DNA from 2 places in the Clostridium thermosuccinogenes genome. Region 2 is predicted to be linked to the other one. Evidence: riboswitches for the same ligand, from Rfam matches in the RefSeq annotation. Region 2 holds a riboswitch; the other holds the start of a gene.
The links. Region 2 has a riboswitch for lysine ahead of CDO33_RS11650 (transporter substrate-binding domain-containing protein). Riboswitches for the same ligand answer to the same signal wherever they lie in the genome.
Positions count from the first base shown of each region.

Region 1: another riboswitch for lysine. It lies ahead of CDO33_RS07445 (aspartate-semialdehyde dehydrogenase); the one in region 2 lies ahead of CDO33_RS11650 (transporter substrate-binding domain-containing protein).

Region 1 covers NZ_CP021850.1:1,698,552-1,708,905, forward strand. Annotated here, with positions in the region: gene iorA (indolepyruvate ferredoxin oxidoreductase subunit alpha) at 1-465, shown strand, start outside; gene CDO33_RS07410 (indolepyruvate oxidoreductase subunit beta) at 452-1,024, shown strand; gene CDO33_RS07415 (phenylacetate--CoA ligase family protein) at 1,459-2,760, shown strand; gene CDO33_RS07420 (ACT domain-containing protein) at 2,773-3,210, shown strand; gene CDO33_RS07425 (PspC domain-containing protein) at 3,414-3,608, shown strand; gene CDO33_RS07430 (ACT domain-containing protein) at 3,799-4,287, opposite strand; gene dapB (4-hydroxy-tetrahydrodipicolinate reductase) at 4,313-5,071, opposite strand; gene dapA (4-hydroxy-tetrahydrodipicolinate synthase) at 5,188-6,069, opposite strand; gene CDO33_RS07445 (aspartate-semialdehyde dehydrogenase) at 6,200-7,198, opposite strand; lysine riboswitch at 7,336-7,512, opposite strand; gene CDO33_RS07455 (SpoIID/LytB domain-containing protein) at 7,760-9,439, shown strand; gene CDO33_RS07460 (hypothetical protein) at 9,477-9,764, shown strand; gene queA (tRNA preQ1(34) S-adenosylmethionine ribosyltransferase-isomerase QueA) at 9,813-10,354, shown strand, end outside.
Region 2 covers NZ_CP021850.1:2,677,212-2,687,565, forward strand. Annotated here, with positions in the region: gene CDO33_RS11630 (M13-type metalloendopeptidase) at 1-567, opposite strand, end outside; gene CDO33_RS11635 (desulfoferrodoxin family protein) at 915-1,289, opposite strand; gene CDO33_RS11640 (amino acid ABC transporter ATP-binding protein) at 1,501-2,241, opposite strand; gene CDO33_RS11645 (amino acid ABC transporter permease) at 2,274-3,041, opposite strand; gene CDO33_RS11650 (transporter substrate-binding domain-containing protein) at 3,126-3,938, opposite strand; lysine riboswitch at 4,144-4,326, opposite strand; gene CDO33_RS11655 (GGDEF domain-containing protein) at 4,492-5,124, opposite strand; gene CDO33_RS11660 (hypothetical protein) at 5,308-5,700, opposite strand; gene CDO33_RS11665 (ABC transporter permease) at 6,180-8,801, opposite strand; gene CDO33_RS11670 (ABC transporter ATP-binding protein) at 8,798-9,481, opposite strand; gene CDO33_RS11675 (sensor histidine kinase) at 9,930-10,354, opposite strand, start outside.

The DNA.
Region 1 (10,354 bases), 980 kb from region 2:
GGAAATTCTACGGTCATCATTCTGGACAATTCCATCACAGGAATGACAGGGCATCAGGACAATCCCACTACAGGCTTTACCATTAAAGGTGAGCCTACCAGACAGGTTGACCTTGTCAAGCTAGCCCAAGCGATTGGAATTGACAGGGTAAAGGTGGTGGATTCCTTTGACCTCAAGGAATTGGAAAATGTGATCAGAGAAGAAGTAAATGCGGATGAGCCTTCAGTTATTATATCTCAAAGACCCTGTGCGCTTCTAAAGAATGTGAAATATGAAGGAACACAGCATATAAACGATAAGTGCAGATACTGCAAAATGTGTTTATCCCTTGGATGCCCCGCCCTTGTGGACAGAGGCGATCATGTGGAAATTGATGAGGCATTGTGCGTAGGATGTAAATTGTGCAGCAAGCTGTGCAGATTTGATGCGATTGAAAAGGCTGGTGATAATAATGCAAAAGCTTAATATAATGATAGTTGGAGTAGGCGGTCAGGGGACTTTGCTGGCCAGCAAGGTTTTAGGCCATGTGGCAATGAAGGAGTCCTATGATGTGAAGGTATCCGAGGTGCATGGCATGTCCCAGAGGGGTGGAAGCGTTGTAACCTATGTAAAGCTGGGACCAAAAGTTTATTCACCGCTGGTGGAAAAGGGAGAAGCGGATATCATACTGGCGTTCGAAAAGCTCGAAGCCTTGAGATGGCTGGAATATCTTAAGGATGGCGGCAAGCTCATAGTTAACGATCAGGAAATCGACCCGATGCCGGTCATCATTCGCAAGGCGAAATATCCTGAAAACATACTTCCGAGGATTAAAGAAAAGTATGCCAATACCATTTCGCTGGATGCCTTATCTATAGCAAGACAGTGCGGAAATATTAAGGCAGTGAATACGGTTTTGCTGGGTGTACTGGCCAAATCCACGAATATAGCGAAGGAAACATGGATAGAAAGCATAAAAGAGGTTGTGCCTGCCAAATTTGTTGATGTAAACCTCAAAGCCTTTGAAGCAGGCTATGCCATATAGTATAATAATATATAGAGTTTATAGAGTTTGAGTTTGCGGACACAGTAAAAAAATACATTAGAAAGATTTAATTGCATAATGCTTTAATAAAAAAAGCAGAAACAGTAGAGAAATACATAAAAATACAGAAAAAGATTGTAGAAAGGGATCAGGAAGAAAGATCAGGAAGATCCCGGCTTGTAGATATATCATTGAATTAAAAAAGTGATACTTTACGTATGCTAGTTAGCAACATATAGTGAATAACAGCCTTATTTGCTTTTGCGTGGGGCGGGAATCCCGTAATCCCTAAAAGCCTTTCCTGTGGGGGGAAGATAAAGGCTTATATTATATTTATAGTGCGGCGCAAAAAGTGGCATAAAAAGCGCATTAATGCTATGCATCAATGCTTTGCCTGCTCTGCACTATTGAATAATTTTAGGGAGGGCATATGTATGCAGTGTTGGAATCCAACTTATGAATGCATGTCAAGAGAAGAAAGAGAGAAAGTTCAAACTGAAAGATTGATAGAAACGGTAAAAAGGGTATATCACAATGTTCCTTTTTACAGGGACAAGATGCAGAAGGCGGGACTGGAGCCGTGTGACATCAAATCCCTGGATGATTTGAAAAAGCTTCCCTTTACTTATAAGCAGGACTTGAGAGATAATTATCCCTACGGGCTTTTTGCCGTACCCATGAGCGAAATTGTAAGGATACACGCATCTTCAGGTACGACAGGGAAACAGACGGTAGTGGGATATACAAGAAGAGACCTGGATACTTGGGCTGAGGTTATGGCTAGAACCCTTGTAAATGCCGGAGCGGACAAAGACTCCATTGTACAGGTGGCATATGGCTATGGCTTGTTTACCGGAGGATTTGGCGTCCACTACGGAGTAGAAAGGGTAGGAGCGACTGTTATCCCGGTTTCAGGCGGTAATACTAAAAGACAGCTGCAGATAATGAAGGATTTTGGCACGACGATATTAGCCTGCACTCCTTCTTATGCCCTGTACCTGGCAGAGGAAATGGAGGAAATAGGATTAAAAAAGGAAGATCTCAAGCTCAAGTCAGGGATTTTTGGAGCGGAACCGTGGTCGGAAAGGATGCGTGCTGAGATCGAGGAACGTTTTGGCATTACAGCTATAGATATATATGGATTGAGCGAAGTCATCGGTCCTGGTGTGGCCAGTGAATGCACATGCCGATGTGGTTTACATATACAGGAGGATCATTTCATTCCGGAAATCATCGACCCCGATACGGAGGAAGTGCTGCCTCCGGGATCAACCGGCGAGCTGGTTTTCAGTACAATCACAAAGGAAGGCCTGCCGCTGTTGAGATACCGCACAAGGGACATATCCTCACTGAACTATGAAAAATGTGAATGCGGAAGAACCACCGTAAGGATGAAAAAGGTATCTGCAAGAAGCGATGACATGCTTATCATCAGGGGAGTCAATGTATTCCCGTCCCAGATTGAAGAAGTGCTTTTCAACATGGGTGAAACTGCACCCCATTATCTTCTGATAGTCGACAGGGTGAATAACCTCGATACTTTGGAAGTAAGGGTGGAAATGAGCCAAAGCATGTTTTCCGATGAAGTAAAGCGTATAGAAGATATTGAGCGCAAGCTGCACAAGGATATAGAAACTACCCTGGGCATCAGCGCCAGGGTTAAGCTGGTGGAACCCAAAAGTATTGAAAGAAGTGAGGGAAAAGCAAAGCGCATTATTGATAAAAGAAAAATTTAAGGAGGGGAAAATATGCATGTAAAGCAGATTTCCATTTTTCTCGAGAACAAATCAGGCAGACTGGCAGAGGTGACGAAGCTGCTGGGCAGCAACAACATCGACATCAGTGCTCTATCAATAGCCGACACCACGGATTACGGAGTTTTAAGGCTTATTGTAAATAAACCTGAGGAGGCGGAGAGAATCCTTAAGGAGAATGATTTTGCAGTAAGCACGACAAACGTGATAGCTATTGCTGTTGCAGATAAACCAGGAGGCTTATCGGAGGCTTTGTGCATATTGAGGGATGCCGGCTTGGATATCGAGTACATGTATGCCTTTGTAGGGAAAGCTGTCAACGAGGCTATGGTAATCCTAAGGGTTGATGACCCTCATACGGAAGAGGCAATAAAGCTGCTGACGGAATCAGGCATAAAGGTACTTCCCTCCAGTGATGTATATAAACTATAAAAAGACCGATTAAGGCTTTCACCGGATGCGATCCGGAAAATTCCCACAGAAGCATGGCAAAACCGGCTGGTGATCTGATGGGAATTATTTCTTTATTTTAATGGTATTAGTTTTTCAGACAAAATATTTGGGCTTGCGTATATATTATCAGAAATAAAGATTAAACTACGATATATACAATTGGCAGGGGGAATAGATTACTTATGGATAGAAGATTATATCTTTCTGAAACGGATAAAAAAATCGGTGGAGTTTGTGGAGGATTGGGTGAATACTTCCGGGTAGATCCTACACTTATAAGGCTTTTGGTTGTTATTTTAACTCTTGCATCCGCCGGCACAGGCATTGTTGCGTATTTGATAGCATGGGCTATAATACCAAAGCCTCCAAGGTTTTAATGAAGATGAAGGGTTTCAGAAATGCTGGGAAAGCATGCGATGCTAAAGAATAATCAGCCATCTTATGACAAGATGGCTGATTATCTTATAAAAGACTAAAATATGATTCGTTTTGAACAGTAAATTTAGCTCTTTGTAATGCTATAGAGCATTATTGGCATGGCGTTGACCCAAATAGTTAGCTTAAGTTTCAGCCTTCCTGTAAATTTATATTGTATTCATCCTTTATGGCTTTGAGCGCCTTATCCACATCCTTCTCATCGATGAGATAGGATATATCCACTTCGGAAGTGGTTACCAGCTTTATATCAATCCCGTTTCCGGCGAAAATGGTGAAGAGCTTCGCAGCTACTCCCGGAATATTTTTCATTTGCTCACCATAAACTGATAGCTTTGTATTCTCTGCATTTATTTCTATGAATAAACCAGGCACTATCTTCTTGAATTTGTTCAGTACGCTTATGGCTTTCACAAGGTCATCGGAAGGCAAAGTGAAAGACAGGTTGATAACGCCACGATATGGAGGCGCCTGGCTTATCATATCGATATTTATGTTCTGTTCCGCTATTGCGTTAAAAATGTCAGGTATCAGATGCATTTTGTCGGACGGTAGATTGTCAATGGTTATCAGAGCTACATTATAGTTTATTGACACATTTGTAACCGGACTTTGGGACAAAGCATCCACCTCCCTAGGTTATTGCTTACATACTTTCTACCAGATCGTTCATGTTGTACATGCCGGGCTTTTTGGACTTGATAAAACCGGCTGCTTTAAGGGCGCCAACTCCGAAAATCTCTTTTGACATAGCAGTATGCTTGATTTCTATTATCTCATCATTACCGGCAAATATGACGGAATGATCCCCCACAATTGTTCCACCGCGTATGGCGTGGATACCGATTTCACTAGGGCTTCTCTTTTTCCTCCTGGAATGCCGGTCATATATATATTCACGTTTCTGCTCCAAAACCGAATTTATGGCGTCCGCAATTGCCAGTGCGGTACCGCTGGGAGCGTCAATTTTTTGATTGTGATGCATTTCTATAATCTCTATATCAAAGTTGTTTTCCAGAACTTTTGCTGCTTTTTTGACCAGGTCCACCATCAGATTCACGCCCAGGGACATGTTTGCTGAAAAGAACACCGGAATAGAGCCGGAGGCGGCTTCCAGCGCCTTTACATTTGCCTGGGACAATCCTGTTGTTGCCATTACGAGAGCAACTTTTCGGGATACGGCAAAGTCAAGCACATCATTAAAAGCAGACGGATGAGAAAAATCAATTACGACGTCCACTTCAACATTGCAGCTTTTCAAATCTGTAAAAACCGGATAAGGATTGCTTATTGCATCGTTTTTATCATAACCTGCTACTATTTTCAAGTTATCAAACTGTGATGACAGCCTGGTAATAACCTGGCCCATTTTTCCGTTGCATCCACTCATTAATATTCTTATCATTTGATATCACACTTTCTTCCTTTAATGAACGTAGTATATTATAAAGCTTTATAGATCGTACTGCGCGAATTTCATCGATTACTGCTTTGACTAATTCTAATATATTTATTTTGTTATTAGTTTATAATTCCGTAGTTTCTCATCGCTTTTTTTAGTATTTCCAGATTTTTTTCGCTTATATCCACCAAAGGCATGCGGCATTTACCCACGTTCATGCCCATGAGATTCATTGCTGCTTTTATCGGTATGGGACTTACTTCAACAAAGAGAGCTTTTATAAGATCGAGGACTTTAAGCTGCAGCTCCCTGCTGCCGGCAACATCGCCTTCCAGATATTTGGCTACTATATCGTGGGTATCCTTCGGTATGATGTTAGCCATAACTGAAATAACTCCACATGCTCCATAGGCCATAAATGGAAGTATCTGTTCATCATTGCCGGAATAAATATAGAAATCTTTCCTGCAGAGATTGATTACTTCACCCACCTGGGCAAGGTTGCATTCCTTTATAGCTAAGATATTTTCAATTTCCGACAGGGCTTGGATGGTTTCAGGATTGATGTTCAAATTGGTTCTGGAAGGTACGTTATAAAGTACTATCGGGATTTTCACACTGCCGGCTATGGCCTTGAAATGCTCATAAAGCCCTTTTTGTGTAGTTTTGTTATAATAAGGAGTTACACTTAAGATTGCATCAGCACCTGCAGCTTCAGCACGCTTGCTGAGCTCTACCGCATGCCGTGTATCGTTGCTTCCTGCACCTGCAATTACCGGTAATCTTTTGTTGACTTTTTCAACGGTAAATCTGATGGTCTCTATGTGTTCATCGTCGGGCATAGTTGAAGCTTCACCTGTAGTACCACAAATTATTATTGCATCAGTACCTTCGCTGATCTGAAATTCGATCAGCTCTTCAAGTTTTCCAAAGTCAACTCCATCATCGGTAAATGGGGTTACTATTGCTACACCTGAACCTTTGAACAACGGTTTACGCATTTAGATACATCCTTTCCTCAAAAATATGTACTCGCATATCAGTTTATGCATCAACAGGCATAAACGATCATGCATGAACTTCCGTTAGTTAAAACAGTTGGCAGACTAAATCTGCCAACTGCAATATATACTATTTGCTCCACATTTTTATCAATTCCTGTGCGATCTGAACAGCATTGGTAGCAGCGCCTTTTCTTATGTTATCGGCGACTACCCAAAGGTTAACTCCGCTTTCAACACTTTCATCACGACGGATTCTGCCAACAAAGGTTTCATCCCTTCCGCTAGCGTTTATTGGCATAGGATAGACGTTATTTTCAGGATCATCCTGCACTACGATACCAGGAGCATTTTTCAAAACCTCTTTCAGTTCGTCAACATCAAACTGATTTTCGAACTCCACATTTATGGATTCGCTATGGCCGTTAAAAACAGGAACCCTTACAGTTGTTGCGGTTATCCTTAAGCTCTGGTCACCCAGGATTTTCTTCGTCTCAAATACCATCTTCATTTCCTCTTTGGTATAGCCATTGGGGAGGAAAACGTCTATATGGGGCAAAACATTGTTTGCTATCGGATGGGGGAACTTAGCCGGCGGCTTTCCCCGAAGTCCTTCCTCAAGATCCATATACCCTTTCATACCAGCGCCGGATACAGCCTGGAAGGTGGTATAGACTATCCTCTTTATTTTATACTTTTTGTGAAGCGGGTTCAAAGCCACAACCGCCTGGATAGTTGAACAATTGGGATTGGCTATGATACCCTTGTTCCATTCTATATCCTGCGGGTTGACTTCGGGAACTACCAGAGGCACAGTGGGATCCATTCTCCATGCACTGCTGTTGTCGACAACAACACATCCCTTTGAAGCGGCTATGGGTGAGAACTTTTGACTTGTGCTGGCTCCTGCGGAGAAGAGAGCAATGTCAATCCCGCGGTCAAAAGAATTTTCCGTCAGTTCTTCCACCGTATACTCTTTTCCGTTGAAAGTTATTTTTGATCCTGCCGATCTGCTTGAAGCAAAGAAATATATATTATCAATAGGTAGATTTCTTTCTTCCAGTACCTTGATAAAAGTCCTTCCCACCATTCCGGTTGCGCCTACTACCGCCAGATTCACTTTTTTCATATCGAGAACCCCCTTGTTCTTCAATTTTACTTTATTATTGCTTTACACTTATAAATTAATGTAAATTAAAAAAGCTGGTTTGGAGTACCAGCAGTTCTGTAAAAATTGTCTTGGATCTTGTTTATGATCCTGTAAATTGAACTGATAGCGCTCCATCATTTTACTGATGACAATTATATGGCTATTAACCATATAACCAGGAAGGACCACAAAAGGGATGATCATCCTTCGGCGTTTGACCCTTTCCGTCAGCATCATTAAAGCCCTTTCTTTTCAGCGGACGTACTATTGAAAAACGCACCTCTATCATTTTTACCATATTCATTTTATTTATAATAACATCCAAAGATTCTAATGTCAAATGAAATTTGCTGCTTTTACAGCTATCTTTTATATTATATTTCGCATCCAGTGATTTGATGATTGTCTCCATTGCGAAAGGTAAATTGTTACAATATTATTAAAAAATCAAAATCAGTAGGGAAAATCGATATTGCTGTCGAATAACTAACTGTTAATTTATGCAGTACTGTCTATACATAGGATAAATTGGAGGAGCTTATGAAAAAACATATTAAAATAATATTTACTGTCATTTTTGTACTTAGCATCTTTATAAATTCCGGATTTTCGGCAAGCGCCGCCATAAATGTACCAGAAAAGATAAGGATCGGATTGTACTTTACAGATAAGGCGTCCGGTATCAACACGGCTGTCTGCAGCTTTAATGTAAACGCTGCCAAAGGATTGACCATAAACTCCCTGGAGGACGGCAAGCTTGTCTTATTGTTTGAAGAAACGACAAACAATATTGTTACTATAAGAAAAGATTCCTTCTTTATTAATACAAACGGAGTGTTGACAGAATATACTCCCGGAAAGGAGCCTGCAAAGCAGGGAGAGAAGATTGGACCTTATCATGTGAGGATAGGGGGAGATTACAAAGATGCCAAGGCTGCCAGAGCTCAGGCAGACGCTTTGAAAAAGAAAGGCATAGACGCATATGTCGCATATGCAGATTGCTGGCAGGTATGGACCGGATTCTTTACCGACGAGGCAACTGCTGAAAAATATATGGCTGAAACTCTGAAACCGGCATTGGGGAATGGGGATACCACAGTTAGCACCGTATCTCAGTCCTCAAAAAGCATTGTGGTTCAAAACAGCAAAGGGGAAGCTGCCATGGTTTATTGCAGCAGCAAAGGAGTACTGCAGATACAACCCAGGACAGAAAATGATCCCTATTCTTTGACCATAAACAACACCAACAGCTACAGGGGGGATCTGGAAGTAAGGCGGCTGCAGGACAGCGACATGACAGTGACAAACGTACTGCCTCTGGAGCAATACCTATATGGTGTTGTTCCGGCAGAAATACAAGCTTCGTCTCATCCTGAGGCTTTGAAAGCTCAGGCAGTGGCTGCGCGTACATACACCCTTTCTAGCTTGAACCGGCACGAAACTCTTGGGTTTGATCTGTGTTCCACCACCCATTGTCAGGTATACAAAGGCCTGAGTACCGAAGATGCCCGCTCCAACAAAGCAGTCGATGATACTGCGGGCAAAAAGGTTCTGTATAAAGGAAGTCTTGCCGAAGTGTTCTATTTCAGTTCCAGCGGAGGAAGGACTGAGGATTCAAAGAATGTATGGGGAGGAGACGTACCCTATCTGAAGAGCGTAGAGGATAAATATGAGTCCGGTGACTCATGGAAATACAACTGGGAAGTGACCATGACCTCTCAACAAGTGAAGGATCGTATGCTGCAATTGGGCTATGACACCGGAGACATATTGAACATCGTCATAACCCAGTATTCCGAAGCCGGGAGGGCAATAGAGATGGTGGTGCGCGGCACAAAAGGTGAAGCCGTGTTCACCAAGGCAAAATGCAGGTCTGCGTTTTCGCTGGATAGCCAGCTCTTTACCATAACCACCGACGCCGGAGTTTCGGTAAAGGGTGCCGGGAAGACCTCTCCGAAGGTACAATTGTCCGGCAGCAAGGTTATGACAGCCAACGGAGTAAAAACCATAGGCGCAGGATCGGGCAGCGGACTGATGGTGATAGGTGCGGACAATAAATTAAAGCCTATCACTGCGGTGCCGACAACATACACATTTACGGGCAAAGGATGGGGCCATGGCGTAGGAATGAGCCAGGAAGGAGCAAAAGGTATGGCCGAAGCCGGATTTACCTATGATGAGATTTTAAAGCATTACTTTACCGGTGTCGATGTTGAATAAAATGTAAAATTTGGCCTAAAATACTCTGTGAATAGTCATGGAGTATTTTTTTGCCTTTGGCATTGTAAATGGAGCCGCTTTGTTGTATGATTTTGAAATGGACGAAATTGATGTAAGTTTAAATTACTCCAAATTTCGCAAAAATGTAACCCTTTACGGAATTGAAAGAGCAGGTAAAAAAGTGCGAGTTGCTTATGAGATTGATGTATTCTGTTTTGATGCGGAAAAGCAGGATCATTTCAATCAAAACGGAAAGAACCGCATGCATCATGCAGGCAACTTCATCTTCTATAAAGTAAGGTTTGCTGCTGATGATATTTTGTAAAGGAACGAAGATTTCTTAATAAATACTTAAGGATAGCAGGGATTAATGATGAAGCTTAGTGATTTTTACTATGATTTGCCCGAAGAATTGATTGCCCAGGAACCTATAAAGGAGAGGGCGATGTCTCGCTTGCTCGTTTTGGACAGGGCGACGGGAAGTATAGAGCATAAGATATTCAAAGATATCATAAATTATCTGGACGCAGGGGACTGCCTTGTTTTGAACGACACCCGGGTAATTCCGGCAAGGCTTCTTGGGACAAGGGAAGATACCGGGGGCAAGATTGAATTTGTCCTTTTAAAAAGGATAGAAGAACGTGTCTGGGAAGTGATATTAAAGCCCGGAAGGCGTGCAAAACCGGGAGCCAGGTTTGTGTTTGGGGGAGGACTCCTAAAAGCTGAGATCATTGATATTGTGGAGGAAGGCAACCGGATTGTAAAATTTGAATATGACGGGATATTTGAAGAAATATTGGACAAGGTGGGTATTGTACCCCTACCGCCTTATATCACCCGAAGGCTTGACGATTCGGAAAGATATCAGACGGTCTATTCGAGATATAATGGTTCGGCGGCAGCACCCACGGCAGG
Region 2 (10,354 bases):
CCAGTCCTTGTTGACTGCATAGTAAAAGTCGTCCTGAGGTCTCGTTTCTGAAAGCTTTTCTATGCGGTCCAGAATAATATTGAGCTGATTCTGGGTCAGAAAATCCTCTGCGCCAAAATTGCCGTTTCCATATCCATTAATGATACCGGCCTGAACCAGCCTGCTGACATCACCAGCATTTTCCGCAGGAACATCGGAAAAGGCCAGCTTCGGCTTTACAATGGGGAGCTCACGAATTGAGCGGCTTATTATAACAGCAAATTCCAGGCGGGTTATGTTCTCCGACGGATTTAATTCACTTCCCGGAATTCCGTCTATAATTCCGTTGGCAACAGCAATCCCGAGCTCATCTGCGAATTCCGGGCTTACCCTGTCGGCATCAGAAAAAACACTGATATCTCCTTCAGTTTTGCTAAGCGCTCCGGTGCCTATCGTCTCAAGGAGACGTGCAACAGCCTGCTCCCGGGTAACATACTGTACCGATTCAGCAGCATATACGGGTAATACGCTAAAAATCAGTACAAAACACAAAAATACGCTTACTATTTTACGTTTAAGTCCTGTCATATACTATCTCCTTTTCTGTTCAAACATCCCTGCGATGATTTGAATATTTTTCCTTTATTATAATATAAATTTGGCATAATGTCCAATATTGCCGCATTTAGTTGGCTTCCATAGTAATCTGGGACATTAAAAGCAAATACATGTATTTTTTATAAGAATCTGATATTAAAATATCAGCAAAAAGCAGAATTATTAAAATATGCAATCTGCAAAGAAAAATACCTTGCCTAAGGCCTCCTGCCGCTTACTTTTTGAAGCTTCCGGCGGCTTCGACCAGTCCTGTTATTATTTATCAAGGCGTTAAAAAAGGAATCTCGCAATTGCAAGACTCCTTAAATTTCAATTTTTTATATTTCAGCCTTCCATAATCCATGCAGATTACAGTACTCATAAACTGTTCCCTGACTGACCTCTGCAAACTCCGCCTTAGGTTCCATCCCAGGCTTTAGATAAACTATTTCCAGCTTATCATCGGTTTCCAGACCGATCCATTCAATATGATGTTCAGGGATCATCGGATGCACGACTGAACCGATTTGAACTTTGATTTTTCCACCTTCTTTGGTTATGGCCGGAACATGCTTTTCCTTCGCACCATCCGAAGTATTAGCTACCAGTTTGTTCATCGGGCGCTCACAACAGGTCAGGGTTCCTCCCCCGTTTTTCAATAAAGCCACCATGTTGCCGCATACCTCACAACGATAAAAAACAGCATTGGACATTGTAAAACCTCCTCTTTGGATTATATTTATAGCTTGCAGTCATGTTAGTGATAATATTCATCTTATTGTTAATAAATACCACATTATTTTATCACTAAACAGGAAATATTATCCATAAGCTGCATGAGCTCAGGAAGCTTATAAATCCCTAACAAAATCGTGCTCAGTATACCTCATTTGTTCTGCGTCTTTATACCTTAAATTAACTGCATTAAATCTGGTTTAAGGTGCGTTTTAAGAATTCCCTGGTGCGTTCCTGCGCAGGGTTGTTGAAAATCTGCTCCGGACTTCCTTCCTCAACTATTACTCCGTTGTCCATAAACACCACGCGGTCGGAAACTTCCTTGGCAAAACCCATTTCATGGGTAACCACCAGCATGGTAAGACCGGTTTCAGCCAGCTCCTTCATAACTTTAAGGACCTCGCCCACCATTTCCGGGTCCAGCGCCGATGTCGGTTCATCAAACAGCATTACATCCGGCTCCATTGATAATGCTCTGGCTATAGCCACACGCTGTTTTTGTCCTCCCGACAGCTGTCTCGGTTTTGCATTCACATATTGGTCCATTCCAACAACTTTCAGGTACTTCATAGCCACTTTTTCGGCCTCTTCCCTGGAGCGTTTCAAGACCTTCATCTGCCCTACTATGCAGTTTCCTAAAACATTGTGATTGTTAAACAGGTTGAATTGCTGGAAGACCATCCCCATCTTTGTACGGTATTCATATATATCATGACCGTCGTCTAAAATATTCTGCCCTTTATAAATAATTTGGCCGCCACTCGGCTTCTCCAACAGATTAATACAGCGAAGCAGTGTCGATTTTCCAGATCCGGAGGAGCCGATGATACAAACCACTTCTCCTTTAGCAACTGAAAAATTTATGTCTTTTAGTACTTCATGACCTCCAAAGGACTTGCTCAAGTGCTGGATATCGATAACTTTTTCCATGGATTACACCCCTTTGTCTATATCCGGCTTGCTTAGCCATTTTTTGTCCTGACTTGCATATTCTGAGGTATTTCTGCTTGTATTTGACCCGCATGCAGGACATAATTCTCCGGGCCATCCATCTTCTTTTCAAGGTAGCGAAGAATCCTTGTAACCGAATAGGTCATAATAAAATATATAATGCATGCAATAAAGAACGGTTCAAAGAATTTAAACGTACTGCCAGCAATTGATTTGGTCTGGAAATACAGCTCAGTAACAGAAATAACATTTAGCACCGAGGTATCCTTAATATTGATCACAAACTCATTGCCTGTTGCCGGCAGTATATTACGAATGGCCTGCGGCAGCACTACATTGAACATTGTCTGGGTATGGTTCATGCCTATGGCCTGGGCTGCTTCATACTGGCCTTTATCTATGGAAATTATGCCCCCGCGGATAATTTCCGCCATATAAGCTCCAGTATTTATCGAAACTACTAGAATTGCTGCCACCATACGGTTCATATCCAGCCCAAAGGCTTGGGCAGAGCCGTAAAATATAACCATTGCCTGCACAATCATGGGGGTGCCCCGGAATATTTCTATATATGCTGAAAGAACAGCATTTGCAACTTTTAAAATCCACCTTTTAGCTCCTCTTTCCGGGACTGGAATGGTACGGATAACTCCCACCACCAAACCAATGACAAAACCAAAAACAGTACCGATTATAGAAACCAGCAGAGTCACACCCGCTCCCCTAAGAAGCATAGGCCAGTATTTTGATATTATTTGTAGAATAAGCTCAAAGCTCATTTTGCCCCTCCTTTAATCATAAATGAAACCGAATGCGTAAAAATGCACTCGGTTTCCATAAATCCTGTTTCTAATACCGGGATGTCAATTTGATGCCGGCTGGTTTTTTATTGCGGCATCCATAATGCTTATGCGTTCCTCTTCCGAGATACCTGCCAGTATTTCATTGATTTTATTTTTCAGATCACTGCCTTTTTTGATACCTACTGCAATTGACGTATCTTCCTCCGATGTCTCAAATCCATCGGTGAACACCACCATCTTGAAGTTTGGATTGGCAGCTTCAGCACTGACCCCTTCAGGGCGTTCGGACACATATCCGTCAATTACTCCCGATTCAAGGGCAGTTCTCATGGCAGGAAAATCATCCATGGCTGTCTGCTTGTCTACTCCCTCAATCTGATCTATTACCGTATAATGGAATGTGTTTAGCTGGGCAGTTATTTTTGCACCCTTGAAATCCTGTATTGAGGTTGCATTCTCATATTTGGAGCCTTTTTTTACAACCATAACCAGATCAGACTTATAGTAATCATCGGTAAAGTCGATGGATTCCTTACGTTCTGCCGTTGGTGACATGCCTGCAATTATCGCATCGATTTTGCCTGATGTCAGTGCCGGTATAAGGCCAAGCCATTCGGTCTTTACAATAACCAGCTCTTTTCCCAGCCCTTCTGCAATTCTCTTGGCAATTTCCACATCATATCCACCGGCGTATTCAGAACTGCCGTCTATTTTCACCGCACCACCGGAATCATCCGTCTGGGTCCAGTTAAAGGGCGGATAGCCTGCTTCCATACCCACCTTAAAGGTTTTGTCATCACTTTTTCGGCATCCTGACAAAAATACGGATAATGCTATGCATGCTGCTGCCAATAAAGATATTTTTTTCTTCATGAAACTCCCCCTAATTGTTAACCATGATAGCCCTTACTACCATATTATGTTTACTTTCATGTTTTGCAACATTAAATTATGATAAAATAACAAATGTCTGTACCTGGCAACACTATTCAGCTTTTTATGCTCTTTTACTTACCAAAAAAGACCTGAGGCATTCTCAGGTCTTAGTGTCAACAGTCACACCTAGTCCTTCTTTTGCCAATGAGATAGCACAACTCAATAAATCAGGCTTATTTATTGAGACAGTCTTGCAGCTCTTAACTGCAAGCCCAGCAAATAGCACTGAGTATACTATTCGCTTCGGCAGCGTTTCCTTCTCAATAGCATCATCGCTTCTCAAACTCCTCTAAAGACTGTTAAACGCCGCGCCTCTACCTCACCTGTCAAAAGTGAGGCTTGTTCTATTAAATTATACATATAGTCTACAACAACATATTACTGCTGTCAACATACTTTGATATTTTTTGCAAAACAGCGCATAAATAATACTACATCAGAAAAAGAACAAACTGACCGAATATCAAAAATCTACCATAAGCAAGCAAATTTAAACAGTTACGGTGGTGTTACGCATCTCCTTAGCTTTATACAAAGCCATATCCGCAGCCCTTATAAAACCCTCCAGTGAAGGCTCCAGAGAAGGAAAAGCCGTATTAACCCCCATGCTGATTGTAACCCAACGGGAAGCCGCGGAATGTTCATGGGGTATGGAAAGCTCTTCCACCTTTTTTCTCATCCGCTCTGAAAGCAAATAGGCTTCCTCCTTTTCAATGCCGGGCAGCAGTACTCCAAACTCTTCTCCTCCGTACCTGGCAACAAAATCTGTAGGACGCTCCAGGCAGCTCGACAAAGCTTCTGCTATCCTTCTTATACATACATCTCCGGCCTGATGTCCATAATTATCATTATATGCCTTGAAAAAATCCACATCCACTATAATCAGAGACAGTGGCATAGAATAGCGCTTGCACCTGTTCCACTCTGCCTCTATTGCCTTGTCAAAGGCGAAACGGTTGAAAACTCTGGTTAAGCTATCTGTTTGCGAAAGTATATCCAGCTTATGGTTTGCCTCCTCCAATTCCTTGTTCACCCGTTTTAACTCTTCGTTCTTTTCCTGTATTATCTTTCTGTTTTTAAAGTCCTCAATCTGCTTTTTATATCTCATGTATGATATAGCCAAAGATATCATTAAAAAGGTACTGCTGTTCAAATTATTGGCATACTGTACATAGTTGGATTTTTGAAAGCGGAGCATAAAAGCCATAAATATTATGTGAACCGGAAGATAGATAAGCAACATAGTTACAGGTTTGTAGTAAGGAATTACCGAAACAGCCACAGTGGCCATTATATATACAATGACCTACCCATATGTCAGCTGATCCAGCACCGATATCAACGCGCACCATATCAGGATATAAATGGTAAAAGCCACAAAAACCACCCGTATGACTTTTGCATGCTTAGAGATGTTTGCGCCTAATCTGCTAAATACCACCAAAAACACTATCATTGTCACAAGTAAGAGTATATACATGATACCATAGTAAATGCCAGGTTTTTCGAATACGCTCCCTTTTTTGAAAATGCAATAAGCCGTTATCACCATCATTTCAATAATGATGGAAGTTATAAGTGTAACCTTCGCCCTGGCCAGATTAATTTTATCGATTTCCTGTTCAAATTCTTCTTTATGTTTATCCTGAACCGATAATATCAAAAATTCTTTAATCCAATTTATAATATCTATTTTCATTATACAACACCTGTTTCCGGCTTCATTTTCTCTAAGCATGCCATATGCAAGGCAGCAACGTACTAAATGATGAATTCAGCCGTTGTAATCCAAGTAGCTCATCGTACCTTCCTTTACATCCCTTTTTGAAAAACAGCCTGCCAGCAAAGAAGAGTACAAGCCTAGGACACAAAATCATAATATCACAATTTTGTTTACTTTTACATAATTTTACGTCAAATTATAATATAAATTATTGGCTTAAAAGCAAAATAGCCACATCTAATATGGGTTAACCTGCAAAATTTGATAGATGCGATATGTATAATGAAAACGCTATTCATGTTTTTCGCGCTGACATAACAAGTCAGATCCATTGCAGAATTATACAAAAAATATTCCCAAAAAACTATATTCGCCTGTAATAAATACAGGCGAATATCTGCATATAAGGCATATAATCTCCAAAATTGAAAGTTATTTATGTTTTGCCGATCCTGCTATAGATTTTCATTTTTCAAGGCGTCCAGAATATTCTCCCTGCCTATCTTTCTCATAGAATAAATCATGCTGGAAAATACCACCAGGAATACACACGCTATGCTGATCAGTATGCCTTGTGTAGGCAGATAGAAGGCCATATCGACGCCCTCATTTACGCTTTGATATATCAGGTACGTAAGGAATATGGATACCGGCAGTCCGTAAATCAGTGCTTTCAGTCCGTAAAATATGCATTCGAAATTCATCATCCGCCTGAAACTCCTATCGGTCATGCCCACTGACTTCAACATGGCAAATTCCCTTCTCCTCAGGTTGACATTGGTGGATATGGTATTGAACACATTAGCTATGGTTATGAGGGATATCAGTATGATGAACCCATAGGAGAAAACCGACAGTATGGTGATGAGGTTCCGGTTGTCCTGCAGCATTTCAGCAACATTGTATATGTCCGTAGAACTAAGGCCTGCATCACTAAGTATCTTCTTCATATCCTCCTCTGCTTTGAAAGGTTTGTCGGAACTGAAACACATATAACCATTCCACTCCGGCTCAATATCAGCAAACAAGGACTTCTCCGCACCGGTATCAATGATAATCAGCACGGTATCTTTGTAAGCATAATCTTGTATACCGAAAGGAGCTTTGTCCGCCACAGCTGCTATTGCAATATCTGTTCTTCTCCTGTTCCCTTTTCCGTCGCTGTCACCATAGCCCACTGATAATGATAAGGTTTCAGGCTTATGCTCATCAAAAATGCTGGTATTCCTGTATTTTTGCATGTTTTGGTCGAAGAAATGCTGTTTGTCTACAAGAATTCCTGCCGGTGAAGCAGGGTTTTCAAACAGGGACTCCTCCAGACCCAACTCCCGCACATAATCGGTAAATGTATCATGGTCCACGCTGTATAAATCTACATGTACAAGAGCATCCTGCCCCTCAGATATATGACCCTGGCTCACCTTTTCCTCATACCAGGCTCCCTGCACCTGTTCTTTTTGGACTTTCACATCACAGTAAGTGTATCTTACCAACGCACCTTCCTTCACACTGTCCAAACTGAGGATATCATTAAAGGCACTGATTGTGGAATCCTTCAGACTTTTACTGTCTATACTATATAGAAGATCATATTTTTGATTCTCATAGACATTCATGACGCTGTCCCTTAAATACATGGAAAAGGCAGAAACCGACACAAACAGAACCACGCTTATAAACAGCGATATTACCGTGCTTCTATAGCGCCGGCGGTTCCTCTTCATATTTTTCATCCCCAGGTCGCCCTCAATTTTAAAAATCTTTCGGGTAAGCCGGGAGGTTTTTACCTGTTTTCCTGTCAGTTTAATTTCCGTGGTCTGCCGTATGGCATCCATAGCCGATACCCTGGCCGCACGCCGGGCAGGAATATAGGCAGATATTAAAATAGTAATAAGAGCTACCAAAGCAGCTACTACAATTGATAAAGGTGATACCGAAAGTCTTAATGAAACAGGGATATTGGTCGTTATCATGCTGGCAAAAAGATCTCCCACAAAGTAGAGGGTAACTCCTATGCCCAGAATTCCCGACATCACCCCCAAAGGTATCCCTATGACAGCAATTGCCAAAGCCTCAAAAAAAACCGAATGCTTGATCTGCCGTGAGGTGGCGCCGGCACAGGAAAGCAGTCCGAACTGCTTTTTGCGTTCGCTGACCGAAATGGAAAAGGAGTTGTATATCAGAGCTATCGATCCCACCATTATCAATACTATAAGAATAGCTCCAAGCCTGAGCAATACGGTATTAAAATTGTCAATATTGCTGACTCCCATAAATCTGAGCAACTCACTGTTGTAATCCAAGCCATTTTCCCCGATGTCTTGCAGGCTGTCGGCAATATCATAGATTTTGCGGGGATTTTTGGCTTTAAAATATATGTCAAGATCATCATCATCCGTCAATTCCTGCGGATTCAGCTTTGTTAATATGGTATATCCCGGTGCAAAGTAGTTCTCCAATCTGTAGGAAAGCCTTTTGCACACCCCAACCACCGTGAACGTTCTGGTTTCTTTTACCACAAGCTTTTCTAGCACTTCTCCATCCTCGCTGACGGCATAAGTGTTTTTCTGCCCCAGGACTATTCCGTCCCCCATGACACGATCACCCACATCAAGGGTCAGTGTATCCCCTATCTTGTATTGAACTCCGCCATTTCCCGATATATGGTCGGAAATCAAAATTTCCTTTTCATTCTCCGGCAGCCTCCCTTCTGTCAAATGCACCGGAAGGGTTTTAAAGGCTTTATCGTCCAATTCCATGATGTACAAATAGGGTTTGTATTCATTTATGCTGCCTTTCAATAATGCGTATCCTGAGTTTTTGACTACGGCTGCATCCTTTATGTCATCTCTCTTGCTGATAGCTTCGATGCCTTTACTGCTTACATCATAGGCAACCGCATGCCAGTCGCCCTCTTCCGCAATTGTGAATTTGATGGCGTAATTCTGAGCGCTGGATATAAGAGTTGTTACGGCGGTTATCATGGCAGCGGACAGTATGACACCGATGATGGTGACAATGGTGCGGGTTTTATTCATTATCAACCATTTCAATGTAACTTTATTTACTATATTCATCTCCGGATCACCTCATCCTTTGCAATAGCCCCATCTTCTATGCTGATTATTCTGTCTGCCTGAAGGGCTATTTTTTCATCATGGGTTATTACGATTAAAGTCTGGTTGTACTTCCGATTGTAAAGCTTGAGCAGGGAGATGATCTCTTCACTGTTTTTGCTGTCCAGATTCCCCGTGGGTTCATCCGCAAGAACCAAGGCGGGATTGTTAATAAGAGCCCGGCCTATGGAAGCTCTCTGCTGCTGCCCTCCGGAGAGCTGGTTGGGCAGATGGTGCGCCCGTTCCTTCAAGCCTAAGGTTGTAAGCAGCTCCTGCAGCCTGTTTTTGTCCTCTTTCCTGCCATCCAACAGCAAAGGCAGCGTTATATTCTCCTCCACATTAAGGACTGGAATGAGGTTATAAAACTGATAAATCAATCCGATCTGCCTGCGCCTGAAAATTGCCAGTCTTGATGAATCCAGGCTGTAGATATCCGTTCCGTCGATGTAGACCTTTCCCGATGTCGGAGTATCAACTCCTCCCAATATATGCAGCAGCGTCGACTTTCCGGAACCGGAAGGGCCGATGACCGCCACGAACTCCCCTTTTTCCACCGAAAAGGAGACATTGTTCAGCGCTGTCACCGCCGTATCCCCTTTTCCATATATCTTTGTCAGATTTTTAACTTGCAATATTGTCATAAAGCACCTCCAAATTTGTTTCATCCAAAACTCAAAAACCGGATTTTTATTCCATATTTTCACTGGTAGCAAGTCCGGCGACAATATTTTTACACCGGCATCTCCAAGTGTAGGTCCAAATATCAAGGGTGAGCCACATGCAAAAGGCAAGGCAACGGATTTGGTCCTGTAATTTGCCTTATCCTCTGCTATAGCAAATATCTATTAACTTATCTCCATTATCACCCACGATTTCTCATACCTTCAAAGCACTGCCAATAGTGAAAATAACATACTTATTTTCGTCTTAAGCATTCAAATTAAACACAGTTAAAGGCGAAAACCACAAAGATTGTACCATGTAAGTATCCGGTTTTTTGCGCATCTTTAATAATACAAGGGTAATTGTACTAGATGAAAATGACAATCCGGTGACTATTTTTGTGACAATTTAGTCACTTAAGGCTTGCTATATTACGGATTTGTATAATCGAATAAAAAAAGTGCTTCCCTGTCCAGGCTTGCTTTCCACCGTAATATCTCCCTGCTGATTGCGGATGATGCTCAGCGACATGGCTAGTCCGATTCCAACACTGTCAGGAGATGCGTTTTTGCCTCGGTAAAAACGCGTGAATATATGGGGTAAATCCTCTTTGCTGATGCCGGGACCGTTGTCGGCTATTTTTATTTCCGAATAAAGAGGGTTGTCCTGTATTGAAATATCAATTCTGCCCCCTTCGGGAGTATGCTCTATGCAGTTCTTTAAAATGTTAATCAGCGCTTCTGCAGTCCACTGCAGATCGCATTTGATTACCCTGTCTTCTCCCGTTATGGAATATGAAATATCCTTTATTTCCATGGAAATTAAAAGGGGACTCAAAGCCTTTTCTATAA